Regions from separate parts of the Serratia sp. ID 25-353 genome, predicted to be linked through region 3. Evidence: predicted binding sites of a transcription regulator. Region 3 holds the regulator's gene; each other region holds the start of a gene.
The links. The regulator LexA, encoded in region 3, represses DNA repair genes until DNA is damaged. The targets are predictions, from matches to a motif close to TNCTGTATGTACATACAGNA.

Region 1: ACYF6X_RS11740 (DNA translocase FtsK 4TM domain-containing protein) is a predicted target of LexA. The motif match lies at 1,944-1,963, and genes of this name have one in related genera.
Region 2: sulA (SOS-induced cell division inhibitor SulA) is a predicted target of LexA. The motif match lies at 1,912-1,931, and genes of this name have one in related genera.
Region 4: ACYF6X_RS09725 (metal-dependent hydrolase) is a predicted target of LexA. The motif match lies at 1,871-1,890, and genes of this name have one in related genera.

Annotation. Positions count from the first base shown of each region.
Region 1 is NZ_CM139236.1:2,438,192-2,442,405, forward strand. Features, by position in the region: gene ACYF6X_RS11740 (DNA translocase FtsK 4TM domain-containing protein) at 1-1,878, opposite strand, end outside; gene lrp (leucine-responsive transcriptional regulator Lrp) at 1,999-2,493, opposite strand; gene trxB (thioredoxin-disulfide reductase) at 3,148-4,119, shown strand; gene ACYF6X_RS11755 (LysR family transcriptional regulator) at 4,195-4,214, shown strand, end outside.
Region 2 is NZ_CM139236.1:2,358,464-2,362,677, reverse strand. Features, by position in the region: gene ompA (porin OmpA) at 1-1,028, opposite strand, end outside; gene sulA (SOS-induced cell division inhibitor SulA) at 1,385-1,891, opposite strand; gene ACYF6X_RS11430 (TfoX/Sxy family DNA transformation protein) at 2,121-2,777, shown strand; gene yccS (YccS family putative transporter) at 2,782-4,214, opposite strand, start outside.
Region 3 is NZ_CM139236.1:4,609,284-4,613,497, forward strand. Features, by position in the region: gene dinF (MATE family efflux transporter DinF) at 131-1,468, opposite strand; gene lexA (transcriptional repressor LexA) at 1,570-2,178, opposite strand; gene ACYF6X_RS22125 (diacylglycerol kinase) at 2,281-2,649, opposite strand; gene plsB (glycerol-3-phosphate 1-O-acyltransferase PlsB) at 2,798-4,214, shown strand, end outside.
Region 4 is NZ_CM139236.1:2,036,190-2,040,403, reverse strand. Features, by position in the region: gene ACYF6X_RS09730 (L-cystine transporter) at 1-1,118, opposite strand, end outside; gene ACYF6X_RS09725 (metal-dependent hydrolase) at 1,300-1,848, opposite strand; gene hxpB (hexitol phosphatase HxpB) at 2,274-2,939, opposite strand; gene ACYF6X_RS09715 (HdeD family acid-resistance protein) at 3,004-4,214, opposite strand, start outside.

The DNA.
Region 1 (4,214 bases), 2.2 Mb from region 3:
CTCTTCAAGCTGCGGGGACAGCGTGAACATCGGCTCGCTCGGGCCATCGTCCACCAGATCCGCCATCGGCGAGAAGCTGAAAGCATTGCGGGTATCGACCGGGCTGGCGGCAGGCGCCTGCGGGGCAGTCTCTTGCTGACCATAACGCGCCTGCTGCTGCTCGGCGAACGCCTGGCGCAGCGCAGCCTCTTGCCGCGCCTCTTCATCGTCTTGTTGGATTTCACCGTAACGTTGGTTCTGTTGTTCGGCGAACGCCTTGCTCAGCTCGGCTTCCTGCTGAGCATTTTCATCATCCTGCTCCGGCTCGTAGCTTTCGCCATAGCGCTGGCTTTGCTGCGTGGCGAACGCCTGGCGCAGCGCGGCTTCTTGCTGCGCCTCTTCTTCCTGCGGATTCACCGCCGTCGGCTGTTGAGGCTCCGCCTGGCGCTGTTCCTGCTCGGCCGCACGCTGCGAAGGCAGCTTGATGCCGTATGAGGCCAGCTCACGACGGGTCGGAATACGTACCGGATTCGGCCGCGGCAGCTCAGGGCCGATGCCCTGTTTAACCTGCGAATTGCTGTCGCTGGTCGCCGTGAAGGCCGGCATAAAGGTCGCCGCCGCGGTACCTGCAGCAGCAGCGGCTGCCGTATCCAGCTGTGGCTTGGCACCGGTAGCGCTGAAACCGTCCGAACCACCGATGTCGACGCTATCGCGCTGCGCGGCGGTAAAATCAAAGGGAGAACGCGCCGGCGGCTGCGGTGCAGCCGGCTCTTGCCAATTGCCCAGGCGCGGCTCATCGTCATCCTGATAAGGATCGACAGGGCGCGTCGCCTTAGGTACAGGCGTTTCTTCCGGGATCTCGAAGGAATACAGCGGCGGCGTGGCGTCTTGCGCCGGGGCGCTCACCGGGTGCTGATTGACCGAGGCCGGCGCGGCCGGCGCCACCGTTACCGACGGCGCCTGTGTGGCGATCGGTGCGGCAACGGGCTCGTGGATCTCTGCCTTTACCGCTGGTGCAGGCGAAGCCGCCGGCGTGATTGGCGCGGCGTCGGTTTCAACCTCACCATCGTCGGCACGCAGGCCGCTGAGCAACGGATCGGCGGCGTCTTCCGCCGCCTCTTTGGCGCTTTCGGTGACCGAAGGCGCGGAGAACAGCACGTCGTCATCGGCAACCGCGGCGCCGGCGGCGGTCGCGGCAACCGCGGCTGCGGCGCCCTTCCCTGCCTGCTCAGGCTCGTCGTCAACGTAACGCTCGTCATCCTCGAAATAGCGCTCTTCGCGGCGTGAGCGGTTGGTCATCACTGTCGCGACGCCCAGCACCGCCCCGCCTATCTTCTCGGCGATGACCAGCCAGGACCAGCCGGTAAACAGCGTCAACCCCGCCGCCCACACGCACAGCAGCGCCAGCGTGGCGCCGATGCCGTTGAACCACGGCAACATGGCGTTGCTCAGCAGGCTGCCGATCACGCCGCCGGAAGCGAAGTAATAGAGATCGTCAACGTTCAGCGCCGCCAGCCCGCAGGAGGTGAGCACTAACGCCAGGGTGCCGATCAGGCGCAGGGAGAGCGCGAAATAGTCGATGTAGTCTCTGTTGCCGCGCTGGCGATAGGCCGCCCAGCACAGGATCAGCATGATCGGTGGTATCGCGTAAGCGAGCACCCCGAAGGTGAAGAACAGCGTGTCGGCCAACCAGGCCCCGACACCGCCGCCCAAATTGTGAATCGGCTCATGCCACGCGGTCTGCGACCAGCTTGGGTCAGACGGGTTGAAACTGACCAGCGCAGCCATGAGGTAAACGGCAAAAATCGCTACCACGATAAGCACAGCCTCCAGCAAACGCCGGCCACTGCTGAGTCTTTTCAGGGTAACTTCTTTATCTTCTGTATATTCCTGGCTCAAGAAAGGCTCTCCAGGTTCCTGTTAGCTGACATAGCAACAGCGCCGAGAAGCTTCCCCGGCGCCGAAACTGTATGAATAAACAGGAGTGTAACCAATTTAATCAGGTTTTGCACCTGCACCTTACCGTGTTTTGATAACCAGACGGTTACTCTGTTTCACTTCTTCCATCACTACATAGGTACGGGTGTCGTTGACCCCCGGCAAACGCAGCAAGGTTTCGCCCAGCAATTTGCGGTAAGCCGACATGTCCGGTACGCGGGTTTTCAACAGGTAGTCGAAATCACCGGAAACCAGATGACACTCCTGAATCTCTTCAAGCTTCTGCACTGCCGAGTTGAATTGCTCAAACACATCCGGCGCGCCGCGGTTCAGCGTGATTTCCACGAAAACCAACAGGGACGCATCCAGATAATGCGGGTTAAGCAATGCGGTATAGCCATGAATGAAACCCTGGCGCTCGAGACGGCGCACGCGTTCTAAACATGGTGTCGGGGATAACCCCACGCGCTTCGAAAGCTCGACGTTCGAAATACGCCCATCCTTCTGCAGCTCATTCAGGATGTTGCGGTCGATACGGTCAAGATCTTTACCCGGGCGTTTCTTGTTGTCTGCCATTATTATTGTCTCTCTTATTTTCTTCCGTGCACTTGCCACACCCTAGCCAACGTCAATGTGTAAGGGTTCGTTCCAAGCGAAGACCCGATGCCTGTCATATGCTTCTTCACTACCATCATTCCACGCCGCACAGCCTGTCTGTCCAACCCCGCGCGACGCCGGTAACGACGTTTAGGTCGAGAAAAAATCAGCAAACGCTTGCGCGCCCTGCTCCGCAAACCCACCGCGCATTGCCGCCTCGCGGCGCAAATACGTACGATTTGCTGGTGTTACGGGGATAATTTCTTCTTCCTATGATGTTTTCGCAAATGCGCAGCGGATTGTCAAAGTAAAAGAAGCAAAATCAGAACAACGTACCGTCACGAAAAGTCTGCATCCCATTTTTGGTTATGAATCGCTGGTTGGTAAACCCCAGCCAGGAGCGGCTCAAGTCGCAGAATGCGCCGTTTTTGCGCGGTTGGTGATTCAGTGGCCGAATGCGGCTTTGATAAGGTAAATTTCTGCGTTTGGCGTGCGATTTGCCAACAGCGGGTGCATTAATAGGCGACAACTATCATACAAATCGTTAACAACGTCGCCCGGCGCTTTTTTTACTGCGCCATTTTCCCTACAATCGGTTCCATTGTCCGCCATTGTGGAATAAAGAGGTTATTCATGGGCACGGCTAAACATAGCAAATTACTGATTCTGGGCTCCGGCCCGGCCGGTTACACCGCCGCCGTTTACGCGGCGCGCGCCAACCTGAGCCCGGTGCTGATCACCGGTATGGAACAAGGCGGCCAGCTGACCACCACCACCGAAGTGGAAAACTGGCCGGGCGACGCCGAAGGCCTGACCGGCCCGGCGCTGATGGAGCGCATGCGCGAGCATGCGGAGAAGTTCCAGACTGAAATCGTCTTCGATCACATCAACAGCGTCGATCTGCAGCAGCGTCCGTTCCGCCTGTTCGGCGACAGCGGTGAATACAGCTGCGACGCGCTGATCATCGCGACCGGCGCCTCCGCCCGCTACCTTGGCCTGCCTTCCGAAGACGCGTTCAAGGGCAAAGGCGTTTCCGCCTGTGCGACCTGCGACGGTTTCTTCTACCGCAACCAGAAAGTCGCAGTGGTCGGCGGCGGCAACACCGCCGTTGAAGAAGCGCTGTACCTGTCCAACATCGCCGCCGAAGTTCACCTGATCCACCGCCGCGACAGCTTCCGCTCGGAGAAGATCCTGATCGACCGGCTGATGGAAAAAGTGAAAAGCGGCAACATCGTGCTGCACACCGACCATACGCTGGACGAAGTGCTGGGCGATGAAATGGGCGTGACCGGCGTGCGTATCCGCAGCACCAAAGCGGAAAACGAAACCCGTGAACTGGAGCTGGCCGGCGTGTTCATCGCTATCGGCCACAGCCCGAACACCGGCATCTTCGGCGGCCAGCTGGAGCTGGAAAACGGCTACATCAAGGTGCAGTCCGGCATTCACGGCAATGCGACCCAAACCACTATCCCCGGCGTCTTCGCCGCAGGCGACGTGATGGATCACATTTACCGCCAGGCGATCACCTCCGCCGGCACCGGCTGTATGGCGGCGCTGGACGCAGAGCGTTACCTGGACGGCATCGCCGGCGCAGAAGTCTGCTAAGGCTTTCTCACCACCAGCAAAAAGCGGCTCTCGGGCCGCTTTTTTTGTCTTCGCTCCTCAAGAGGATGCACGCCGATGCATAATCTTCTTCACTG
Region 2 (4,214 bases), 2.3 Mb from region 3:
TCTACGCGACGATCTGGTGCCAGGCAAGCGATCTGAGCTTTGGTAGCGCGGCCAGATTTGTAGCCACAGGTGTTGCCAGTAACTGCATCTGCTTCACCCATACCACGTGCAGAGATTTTGTCTGACGGGATGCCTTTGGAGACCAGGTAGTCAACAACGCTCTGTGCACGCTGTTCGGACAGTTTCTGGTTGTACTGGTCAGAACCAACGGCGTCGGTGTAACCCAGAACCACTACAGAACCGTCTTTAGGATCCATGGAGCTCAGCTGGGTGTACAGCTGATCCAGAGCCTGCTGGCCTTCTGCTTTCAGAGTAGACTTGTTGAAGTTGAACAGCACGTCAGACTTCAGAGTGAAACGCTTGGTTTCAACAACTGGAGCCGGAGCCGGAGCTGGTGCTGGTGCAACTACGTCATCCTGACCGAAGCGGTAAGAAACGCCCAGGCTCAGCATGGTGTTGTCTGGACGTGCGCCAACGGTACCTGCGTCACCGATGTTGCTTACGAACTGGTAATCCAGGCGGGTAGCCCAGTTTTTGGTCAGTGCGTATTCAACACCAACAGCAGCCAGCGGAGAAACGCCGGTGTCGTGGTCGCTCAGGCGAGTGCCGTTGCCGTAGTTAGCTTTGGAGTCTGCACGCCATACCATACCACCCAGACGAGTGTAGATGTCCAGATCGTCAGCAATTGGGTAGCTCAGTTTAGCGGCCAGTTGAACGCCCTGCGCTTTGAAAGCACCGTTGTTCACGCTGCCTTTGTAAGGCATGCGGCCGAGCCAATCATAGCCCAGTTCGAAGCCCAGGTATTGGTTTGCCTGGTAGCCCAAGAACGCGCCAGCACCCAGCTGATCTTTGTGGGTTGGGCCGTTGCCGATACCGTTCTGGTAACCGTTACCGTAGAAACCAGTGTCGTGGTACTGGGACCAGCCCAGTTTAGCACCGGTGTACCAAGTGTTATCTTTTGGAGCGGCTTGCGCTACGGTAGCGAAACCTGCCAGTGCCACTGCTAATGCGATAGCTGTCTTTTTCATTTTGCGCCTCGTTATCATCCAAATAGGCAATGAGCTTTAAAGCTGTTTAAGCCCTTGGTTAAATTCCTTCGCCAAGGTTTAAGCCCTCGTTTGTTACTCGCCAGTTTTTCTGACGTTATAGAGCAACCTTGGCGATGTAAAGTCTACAACGTGGCGCGAAAGTTACAAGTGTGATGTGATAAGGCTCTAAAAAAAAACGCGGAATCGTACATATTTGCTAACATTCTTAGCTTAAAAAATCGGCGGTTCATTGGGCGTTTTTGCTTGCCAAACCGCAGCCGGACTCGCTTTTTGCCTTCCCCCGCAAAGGTTCCGCTTATCGAGTGCGAAAATGATGGGAAAAATCCTAAATTTACTTAATGATACAAAGAAGAGTGAATTTTTAGGGTGGAACACTGTCCGTGAGTCGGGTCAATGTCACGTTGAGGACGCATGATAAACCCGTAGGCATTACCCAATTCTGCCGCACGTCTTAATTTTAGACGATCCTCCTCCGTTAGTTCGGGCAACCAGCCGAGAACCACGCTATAGTTCCCCGTTTGCAGCGCTTTTTCCATTGCCTCAACCGTATTCACCGGGCTGATTTGGCTCAACTGCACCATTTTATCCACCGGCAGGCCGGACTGCTGTAGCCATTGCTTGCTTAACTTTTGCTGCGGTGTCAGCCACAGCAGCCAGCGAGACTGCTTGCCCAGTTGCTGCAGCAGGGGCAACAGCAGTTGAGCCACTGCGGGCTGGCGCTCGTTGTAAACAAGTTCACTGATCAAGCCATTCTCTTTGCCGACATTCGTATTCTTCGCAACGCTGTTTGCGGTAAAAGAGCCATGGCTAAAATGAGGTTGGTAGAGTGATTGAGTACGCATAAAGTTCCCGCCCGTCGTGTTACTGTATGTTTATACAGTATCCCTGATTTCGGATAAGATCAACCCAAATTTTCGTAGCGGCTCGCATAATTGCGATCATTTTTTGTACCGGTGTTTTTTGTGATTGGCATGTGGGCAGATAGTGCGTATTTTCCTAATTAGTTGTTCACGTTACTCTTTTCATTGATAAGAGAAATAATACGACCGGAACCTAAAAAGGAGAAATGCTATGAAAAGGATGTCGACGCGGAGGATCGCGCAGGCTAAAAATTGCTTCGCGGCGCTGGGCGCCATCACCACGCGGTCACAGTTTGGCGGCTATGGGCTGCTGGCCGAGGGGGTCATGTTTGCAGTGGTAGCGGAAGGTGAATTGTACTTGCGAGCTACGGCGAGCATGGAACCGGCCTTTCGCGCCAGAGGGATGGTCAATATGGTCTATTCCAAGCGCGGAGCGCCCATCACCTTGCGTTATTACTGGGTTGACGAGTCGCTGTGGCGGGAACGCAACGAGTTGGTGGGGCTGGCCTGGCAGGCCATCAGGGAAGCGCGCCGAGAGCAGCAGGTCAAGGCCGGCGATCACGGCAGATTGAAGGCGTTGCCGAACATAGATGTCAACATGGAACGCTTGCTGTGGCGAGCGGGGATCCGCAACGCCTATGACCTGCGGCTGCATGGCGCTAAACGCAGCTATCTCCGCCTGCTGCAACAGCAGACCAATCTGGGTCTGCGCGTGCTGCTGTCACTGGGCGGCGCGATAGCCGGTTATCATCAGGCGGCATTGCCGACCGAATTGCGCAACGAACTGGTGCGCTGGTTCGATCATACGATGGCGATGCGCCGCCATGGGCATGAGCCAGTGGTTCAGGGCCCATTGAGTGGGCCCTGAATAATTAGGTTGCCTTATTGATTTGAGTGTGGAGTTCGGTGAGCTCCGGCAGCAGTTCGAGCATTAATCCCACCTGCTGCAAGACCAACTGTTCTTTGCTTTCAGGTTCCGGAACGGCTCTGCGAATGCGCTCCGCCAGCTGTTCCAGCGCTTTCGCAATGCGCTGGCTGTTCCGTTCTTCCTGATGCAAGGCGCCGTCCACGTAACACACGGCATCATTGAGCAGATCGAGTGTGGCAGGGGTATTCAGCCGCTCGCGGTGTGCCCCTAACGCCGAGATATAACTCAGGAGAGTGTGGTTTAGGCAGAGCAGGCGGAAGGCGGCTTCCTGTAATTCCTTGTCGGCCTTGGGATCGGCGGACATGTTGGAGATGACCGAAGCCAGTTCGGCATCGCTGTTGTGGGCATCTCGCCGCGCAATGCGGTAGGCGAGGCCGTTATCCTTACCCTGGTGGTATTGCACCAGAATGGCGTCCAGATAACGGCAGTTGGCATTCAGCGTTTTATCCACCACCGCCGGCAGTTGGCGGAACTTCCAGTCTGGCCAGATAAAGCTGACCGCCGCCCAGGCGATGGCGCAACCCAACAAGGTATCGTAAACGCGTGGTGCAGCCACTTCGAATCCCTCACCCAACAGGTTAAAGCACAGCAACACAAGCAGCGTGATGAACATCGTTGCATGGGCATACTGTACGGTGCGAAAAGCGAAGAACAGGACACCGGTGATGACGATCAACACCAGTTGCCCTTCCAGTGAAGGCACGAAATAGAGGATTGGCAGGCCGATCAGGATACCGGCCAGGGTGCCGATGATGCGCAGCGCCAGGCGCCGGCGGGTAGCGTTGTAGTTCGGTTGACAGACGAACAGGCTGGTCAACAGGATCCAGTAACCGTGCTGCATGCCGGTGAACTGGATGAAGGCGTAACCCACGCACAGCACCGCCGACATGCGGATCGCGTGGCGGAACAGGGCCGACTGCGGCGTCAAATGGCGGCTGATACGCAGCCGGATATCGCTCCAGCCGGTTAAGCGATCGTCGGCCAGGCTGTTCTCTTCTGCCTGCCCGCTGGCCAGCGTCTGCTCTGACTCGATATTGGCCAGCTGCGCATCGATCGCATGCAGGTTTTTCAGCAGGTGCGCCAGCGCCTTGGTTTGCTCTGAATTGCCCTGGGTTTCGGCGATGCGTGCCAAGGCTTCCTGAATGCGGCTGAAGGCCGGCTCAAAACGCGGATTGTGCTGGTATTTTTGCCGCAGCAGGATCGATTGTGCCAGTTGGCGGCAGGCGCGCGCCTGCATGCTCAGCAAACGCTGGAAGCGGAATAAAATATCGCTGTGACGGAATTGTCGGCTGAGCGCGTGATACTGAACGTGGGAAGAGCTGGCGCGTTCGTGGATATCCTGCGCGACAAAATAGTAGTGCAAGGTGCGGCGGGTGC
Region 3 (4,214 bases):
GAAACAAAATAAAAACAAAAAACGCTAATAAACAACAAGCTAACGCAAAAATGCCAGGGTTGAAAACATGTAAGCAAAAGTGAACAAAAACATAAATAAAATTAATAAATAACCCAGCACAGCGTCCGTTCTAGCGAGCGGTAAACCAGCTGCCGCGCACCTGATGACGATGCCAAATCCAGCCCAACGCCAGGCCGCGCAGCGCCAGAAACACCGCCAGCGCCAGCCAAAGCCCGTGGTTGCCAAACAGCGGTATGCTAAACAGCGCCAGGCCGTATCCCACCGCGGCCACCGCCATGCTGTTGCGCATCTCGGCGCCGCGCGTGGCGCCGATAAACATGCCGTCCAGCAAATAGCACCATACCCCGACCAGCGGCAGAATGACCTGCCACGGTAAATAGTGGGCGGCCAACGCACGCAGCTCCGGCAAGGAGGTCAACGCCGCCACGATCTGCTGGCCGGTAACGGCATACGCCAGGCCAAAGGCCAACGCGACCAGCCCCGCCTGTCTGCAGGCCGCATGCCACACCTTGCGCAGTTGGCTGTCGTCCCGGGCACCGTAGGCGTGGCCCGAATGGGCCTCCACCGCATAAGCGAAGCCGTCGAGCGCATAGGCGGTGAACGTCAGCAGATTCATCAATACCGCATTGACCGCCACCACCTCGCTTCCCAGGCGAGCGCCGAAAATGGTCAGCGACGCAAAGCACAGTTGCAGCAACAGTGAACGCAGCATGATGTCGCGGTTGAGCGCCAGTAGCCGACGCAGATCGCCACGCCAGGCCTGGCGCAGCATCGGCAGGGTAATACCGCGCAGGCGCATCACCCGCCACGCCAGCCACAGGCCGAGCAGCAGCGTGGCGTATTCGGCGATGGCGGTTGCCGCCGCTGCCCCCCGCACGTTCCAGCCCAGGCCCATCACCAGCCAGATATCCAGCACGATGTTCAGCAGGTTGCCGACGATCAGCAGGATCACCGGCGCGCGCACATACTGCACGCCGAGCAGCCAACCCAACAGCACCAGATTAGCCAGCGCCGCCGGGGCGCTCAGCCAGCGGATTTCAAGAAAACGCCGCGCCTGTTCCAGCACCTCGCCATTGCCACCGACGATCTGCAGCGCCAGTTCGATCAGCGGATACCGCAGCAGGACGATCGCCACCCCGGCCAGCAGCGCCAGCACCAGCGGTTGCATAAAGGCGCGCGCCAGCGCCTGCGGGTTCTGTGCCCCCAGCGCCTGCGCCGCCAGACCGGTGGTGCTCATGCGCAGGAACAACAGCAGCATGAACAGGAAGCTGGTCGCCACCGCGCCGATCGCGACGCCCCCCAGGTAGATCGGGCTGTCGAGGTGGCCGATCACCGCAGTGTCCACCAACCCGAGCAGCGGTACGGTGATATTGGAAAAAATCATCGGCAGGGCCAGGCGCCACAGGGCTTTATCGGTGTCGCTGGTGAAGGCGGAAATCAAGCGCATGATGAGACGTTCCCGTAGCAGTGGCGAAGGGCAAAATCAGAAACAAAAACGCCCCAGAACAGGGGCGATTGATACAAGAGGCGGCACTGAGGGGGCAGCGATTAAATCCAGTCGCCGTTGCGGATCACGCCGACCGCCAGCCCTTCGATAGTGAAATTCTGCTGACGCAGATCGACCACAATCGGTTGGAATTCGTTGTTCTCCGGCAGCAGCTCGACCACGTTGCCGTGTTTTTTCAGGCGCTTGACCGTCACTTCGTCTTCGATGCGCGCCACCACGACCTGGCCGTTGCGCACGTCTTGGGTTTTATGCACCGCCAGCAGATCGCCGTCCAGAATGCCGATGTCGCGCATCGACATGCCGTTCACCCGCAGCAGGAAATCGGCGCTCGGTTTAAACAGGGAAGGATCAACCTGGTAGTGCCCTTCGATGTGCTGCTGCGCCAGCAGCGGCTCGCCGGCGGCGACGCGGCCGATCAGCGGCAGCCCTTCTTCTTCTTCCATCAGCAGGCGGATACCGCGCGAGGCACCGGAGACGATTTCGATCACGCCTTTGCGTGCCAGCGCCTTCAGGTGTTCTTCGGCGGCGTTAGGCGAACGGAACCCCAGACGCATCGCGATCTCGGCACGCGTTGGCGGCATGCCCGTTTGCGAAATATGATCGCGAATCAGATCGTAGACCTCTTGCTGTCTGGTAGTTAGTGCTTTCATTCCGCCCCCTGTTTGTTTATACAGTCTTGCTGTGAGTATATACAGGTAAGCGCGGATTGGGAACCGAAGAATAAATAAAAATCAGTCAGTAGGCGCCTTTCGTCAGCCAAAATGCTGCCATAAGACCGTGCCCCAAACGAACAGCGCCAGCACGATCGCCAGTGACACCGCCGCCGATCCCATGTCCTTGGCCCGGCCGGACAGCTCGTGATGTTCGCTGCCGATCCGATCCACCACCGCCTCGATCGCGCTGTTCAGGATCTCGACGATCATCACCAGCGCTACCGATCCGATCAATAAAATGCGCGCTATCGCACCCACATCCAGCCAGACAGCCAGTATGATAGCCAGAAGGGTGACCACCAGTTCCTGGCGGAACGCCGCTTCGTGTTGCCAGGCGGCGGAAAGCCCTTTATAGGAATAGCCGGCGGCCTTGATGATGCGGGTCAGTCCGGTTGCTTGGTTTGCCATGTTTTCGTGCCTTTCTCAGAGGTCGGTCATAATAAAAAGAGTCTAGAACAGTCCGCGCTGACGGCTCTCGGTTTTCGAACACCACAGATCTGCTACCCAGTTTCTGGTATGCTTGCGGCGCATTGCTAACAAGAGGCTTCACGTTGTTATGTCAGGTTGGCGTAAAATTTATTATAAAATATTGAATTTACCACTTAAATTGTTGGTAAGAAGTAAGGTCATCCCTTCAGATCCGGTTACCGAGCTAGGGTTGGATCCCTCACGGCCGATTCTGTATGTTTTACCTTACAATTCCAAGGCGGATTTGCTGACGCTGCGCACCCAGTGCCTGGCGCAGGATCTGCCCGATCCGCTCAACTCGCTGGAGATCGACGGCACCGTGCTGCCGAGCTACGTGTTCATTCACGACGGCCCGCGCGTGTTCCGCTATTACACCCCGAAAGAAGAGTCGGTAAAGCTGTTCCACGACTATCTGGATCTGCATCGCAGCAATCCGGATCTCGACATTCAGATGCTGCCGGTTTCGGTGATGTTCGGCCGCTCGCCGGGCCGCGAAGGCCACGGCACGCCGCACCTGCGTCTGTTGAATGGCGTGCAGAAATTCTTCGCCGTGCTGTGGCTCGGCCGCGACAGCTTCGTGCGTTTCTCCAACACCGTTTCGCTGCGCCGCATGGCCACCGAGCACGGCACGGATAAAACCATCGCGCAGAAACTGGCGCGCGTGGCGCGCATGCACTTCTCGCGTCAGCGCCTGGCCGCGGTAGGCCCGAGCCTGCCGGCCCGTCAGGATCTGTTCAACAAGCTGTTGGCGTCCAAAGCGATCGAAAAAGCGGTCGAGGACGAGGCCCGCAGCAAGAAGATCTCGCACGAGAAAGCCCAGCAGAACGCCATCGCGCTGATGGAAGAGATCGCCGCCGATTTCTCCTACGAAACCGTGCGCCTGTCCGACCGCGTGCTGAGCTGGACCTGGAACCGGTTGTATCAGGGCATCAACGTCACCAACGCCGAGCGCGTGCGCCAACTGGCGCAGGACGGCCACGAGATCGTCTACGTGCCCTGCCACCGCAGCCACATGGACTATCTGCTGCTGTCCTACGTGTTGTATCACCAGGGCCTGGTGCCGCCACACATCGCCGCCGGCATCAACCTCAACTTCTGGCCGGCCGGCCCGATCTTCCGTCGCCTGGGCGCGTTCTTCATCCGCCGCACCTTCAAGGGCAACAAGCTCTACTCGACGGTGTTCCGCGAATACCTCGGCGAGCTGTTCACCCGCGGTTACTCGGTGGAATACTTCGTGGAAGGCGGCCGTTCCCGCACCGGGCGCCTGCTGGAACCGAAGACCGGCACCCTGTCGATGACCATCCAGGCGATGCTGCGCGGCGGCACCCGTCCGATCACGCTGGTGCCGATCTACATCGGTTACGAGCACGTGATGGAAGTGGGCACCTATGCCAAAGAGCTGCGTGGCGCCACCAAGGAAAAAGAGAGCCTGCTGCAAATGCTGCGCGGCCTGCGCAAGCTGCGCAATCTGGGCCAGGGTTACGTCAACTTCGGCGAACCGCTGC
Region 4 (4,214 bases), 2.5 Mb from region 3:
GCGATCCACACCGGATCCAGCGGGTTGATGCCGACGGTCGGCGCAACCATCACCGCCAGCATCGCCGGGTAGAGGCCCGCACAGCCGTTCTGGCCGATGGTGGCGCCGAACGACGCCGAGAAGCTGGCGATGGATTCCGGCACGCCCAGGCGGCGGGTCTGCGCTTCCACGTTTAATGGAATGCTGGCGGCGCTCGAGCGGCTGGTGAAGGCGAAGGTGATCACCGGCCACACCTTGCGGAAGAACTTCATCGGGTTAACGCCGGTGAAGGCCAGCAGCACAGCGTGCACCACGAACATGATGGCCAGACCGATGTATGAGGCCACCACGAAGCTGCCGAGTTTGACGATGTCGTGAATGTTGGAACCGGCGACCACTTTGGTCATCAGCGCCAGCACGCCGTACGGCGTCAGTTTCATGACCAGGCGCACCAGCTTCATCACCCAGGCCTGCAGGGTGTCGATAGCCACCAGCACGCGCTCGCCTTTCGGCTTGTCGTCTTTCAGCAGCTGCAGCGACGCCACGCCGAGGAAGGTGGCGAAAATCACCACGCTAATGATAGACGTCGGGCTGGCCCCGGTCAGATCGGCGAACGGGTTTTTCGGAATGAACGACAGCACCATCTGCGGCACGGTCAGGTCGGCCAGTTTACCCACGTAGTTGGTCTGGATCGCCGTCAGGCGCGCGCTTTCCTGCGCGCCCTGCACCAGGCCTTCGGCGGTCAGGCCGAACAGGTTGGTGACCAGCACGCCCACCAGCGCCGAGATCAGCGTGGTGAACAGCAGCGTACCGATAGTCAGGACGCTGATTTTGCCCAGAGAAGAGGCGTTGTGCAGCTTGGCCACCGCGCTCAGGATCGAGGCGAACACCAGCGGCATGACGATCATTTGCAGCAGTTGCACATAGCCGTTGCCGACGATGTTGAACCAGCTGATGGATTCTTTCAGTACCGGGTTGTCGGCGCCGTACACCAGCTGCAGGCCCAGGCCGAACACCACGCCGACCACCAGGCCGACCAGCACTTTTTTCGCCAGGCTCCATTGCTTGTGGCGGGTTTGCGCCAACAGCAACAGGAGCGCGACAAACACCAGCACGTTAATCACGAGCGGAAGATTCATCCCCAATGTCTCCAATAATCTTTCTTATAAAAACGACTACGCATCACGTATGTCGCGATGTAAATATCGTAACAGTTTGCCGAGTGGCCTACTTATATCCAAATGGAATTTGATATAGCTTTTTGTGTGTTTTTGTTCGTTTTATATACATGGAGGTGATGGGTTGAGCGGGTTTTTGTGATCAGAGTCTGATATTTCTGATTTGCTCGACATAGGATTGCACCGGCAGGGTGAAATCACCTTGCCAACAGATGGCAAACGCCACCAGGCACAGACACAGCACGCGCTCGAGCTGATTGCCTTTTTGCGAGTTGAGCAGCGGCAGGCGAAAACGCCAGCGGCATGGCCACAGCAGCGGAACGCCGGCGGGAGTGAGCATATCGGCCAGCAGATGGCTGAAGTAACCGATGATCATGGCGTGCAGCGCGTCGGCCGGGATCGGCCAGCTGCGCGGCACGTCCAGCTGGAACAGCGCCATGCCGCCGGCGATCGCCAGCAGGCTGTGGGTGAAACCGCGGTGGCCGAAGGCGCGGGCGATGGGCAGGGCAATCCAGCGCAGACGCTGACCCAACACCGATTTGGGGTGATCGATATCCGGCAGCAGTGAGGTCAGCAGCGCGGCGGGTATGATGTGCCACCAGTCGCCGGTAGCCAGCTCTGGCGTCACTTCCGCCTTCTTGGCGAAGATCGCGCAAGCGACAGAGAATATAAGGTGTCCTTCCGCGGTCATGCTGTTGCGATTCCGGCTGGTAAACTGTTAATTTATCCAGTATATGGGAAAATTCCCAGTAGTGGAAGCAGTTACCCTGTAACCAATTGTTTATTTTCCCCGGTTTTACAACGGCTTGTTACGGCAATGCGTAACAAATCATCGATTTCGACGGGTGAGAATAAAAAGCGGGCGATAGGCGGTGCAGAACGGAGAGAAACGAAGGCGGTTTTCAGTGTGCGGCGGCGGGAGGAAGCGGCGGCCGCGAAGAGCGCTGCGTGGCAGTGACAACGCTACGCGGGCCGTCGCTTTCTCTGCCGCCCAGCATAATAACAACAGCATGCCAATTCAATAATAATGAAACGCTGTTTCGTTTGTTTTGCAGCGCGGATCCCTTTTATGCCGTAGAGCCGTAAAGCCAGGGCGCCGGTGGCCGACGCCGCAGGTCAGGCAAAATGGGCGGGGGTGAGCTGTTCCAGGGTCTCCAACTGGTGGTCCGCCAACGCCCAGCGCGGATCGTGGCGGTATTCGGCGGCCGGGATCACGATGGAACGCATGCGCGCGGCCTTGGTGGCGATCATGCCGTTAAAGGAGTCTTCCAGCGTGATGCAGCGCAGCGGATCGCTGCCCAGCCGTTCGGCGGCGATCAGGTAGACCTCCGGGTGCGGTTTGCTGTACGGCAGGTATTCGGCGGAAACCAGCTGATCGAAGTAGCCCTCAAGATCGAACATCTTCAGCACCTGCTGTTGCATGTGCAGCGGCGAGGCGGAGGCGAGGCCGATATTCAGCCCCTGCTCGCGGCATAGCTCCAGCGCCTGGCGGACGCCCGGCAGCAGCGGGCGTGTCTCGTGCACCAGCTCGATGGCGCGCTCGATAATCCGCGCCGACACCTCATCGAGCGAAACCCCTTGCCATGGCATCGCCTGGTACCACATCTTCACCACCAGATCGATGCGCAGCCCCAGGGTGTCCGGCAGTTTGTGGCGATCGGACAGATCCAGACCCAACGCGCCGAAGATATCCAGCTCGGCCTGCAGCCACAGCGGTTCCGAATCGATCAACAAGCCGTCCATATCAAAAATTGCGGTTTCAATGCGTTGCGAATAAGCCATTAACGGTTAACTCCTGCCGGCGCGGGTGAATGTGCCCGATACTCTATCATCGCCGGTGGCGAGACTAAAATCTTTGCCTGCGCGTTTGGCTTTTGCCAAAGCGAAGGATATTCCACATCTCGCGCAACTTTAGCCACCAGCGTTGGTGTTGACGCTCGGTGACCTGTTGCAACATGCGCGCATAGTCCAGTACCAACCCCGGCGTCCAGGTCATGCTTTCGCCACGGCTGCGCAGTACCGCCAGCATCCACAGGTTGGGATCCAGCACCAGTAACAGAAAACGGCGCCACAGATGTTTATCGCCCAGCACGCCCTCCAGCGCACTGTCGAGCGCGCCGATGACCGTGGTGGAACAGTTGCGCCGGGTCAGGTTGTAAGTTGCGTCCTGCCGATACCGCAACCAGAATGCGCGCAGCGCCACCGGGTTATAGCGATAGAACTGAATTTTCTTGTCCGGGGGGCACCAGGCGGCGATCTCGCCCGACAGGTCGGGCAGGAAACGTCCGTCGACGTTGTTCTGTTCGCCGGCATGCAACAACTGGCGGAAATCCTGAACGGAATGGCTGATGTCGTTGAGGGGGTAGTGACTGATATACACATCCGGCGCAAGCGCCAGGGCGGCATGACCGGTGGAGATATTGCCACCGTCGTCGACCGCCGCGATGTATCGGTCGACGATGTAACGCCGACGCGGATCTTTAGCCGCACCAATCGGTGTCCAGACATACACCGTGAGCGGCGCAGCCTCATCCGCCGGGTGCGGAGGCTGCCGGGTTGGGTGCTGATTCAGAGAAAAGCTTGTCAGTCTCCGGGCGATACGCAATAAAGCCCAGCCGGAAAGCACCATCATTACACCGAGGCAAAAGGGCACCGTCATCCGATGCGGCGCCGGCCAGCCGACAAAAATCATCAACGAAAGCAGGATCTCGCCGCCGCCCGCCAGCGCCACGGTTTTCCATCGGCTGTGTTGAATCACCGTAGAGGAGGCGATGCGCACGGCGCCGTCGAGCAGCAGCGCGCTGCCAAACACCACGGTGGCGACGATGTTATCGTCTGCGGGCACGTCCAACATTAAAAAGGCCATAAACACGAAGCCCAGCCCCTTAAGCAGCACCGGCCGGCTGGCCGAAGAGCCGATCACCAGCGCGGCGGATATCGCCACCAGCCCCTCCAGCGCCAGGATGATCGCCAGCGCATCCAGCGCCAGTACGGACCGGCCATCCTGCAGGATGTCGAACAGCATCAGCGCCCCTGCGGCTATCCACAGCCAACCGA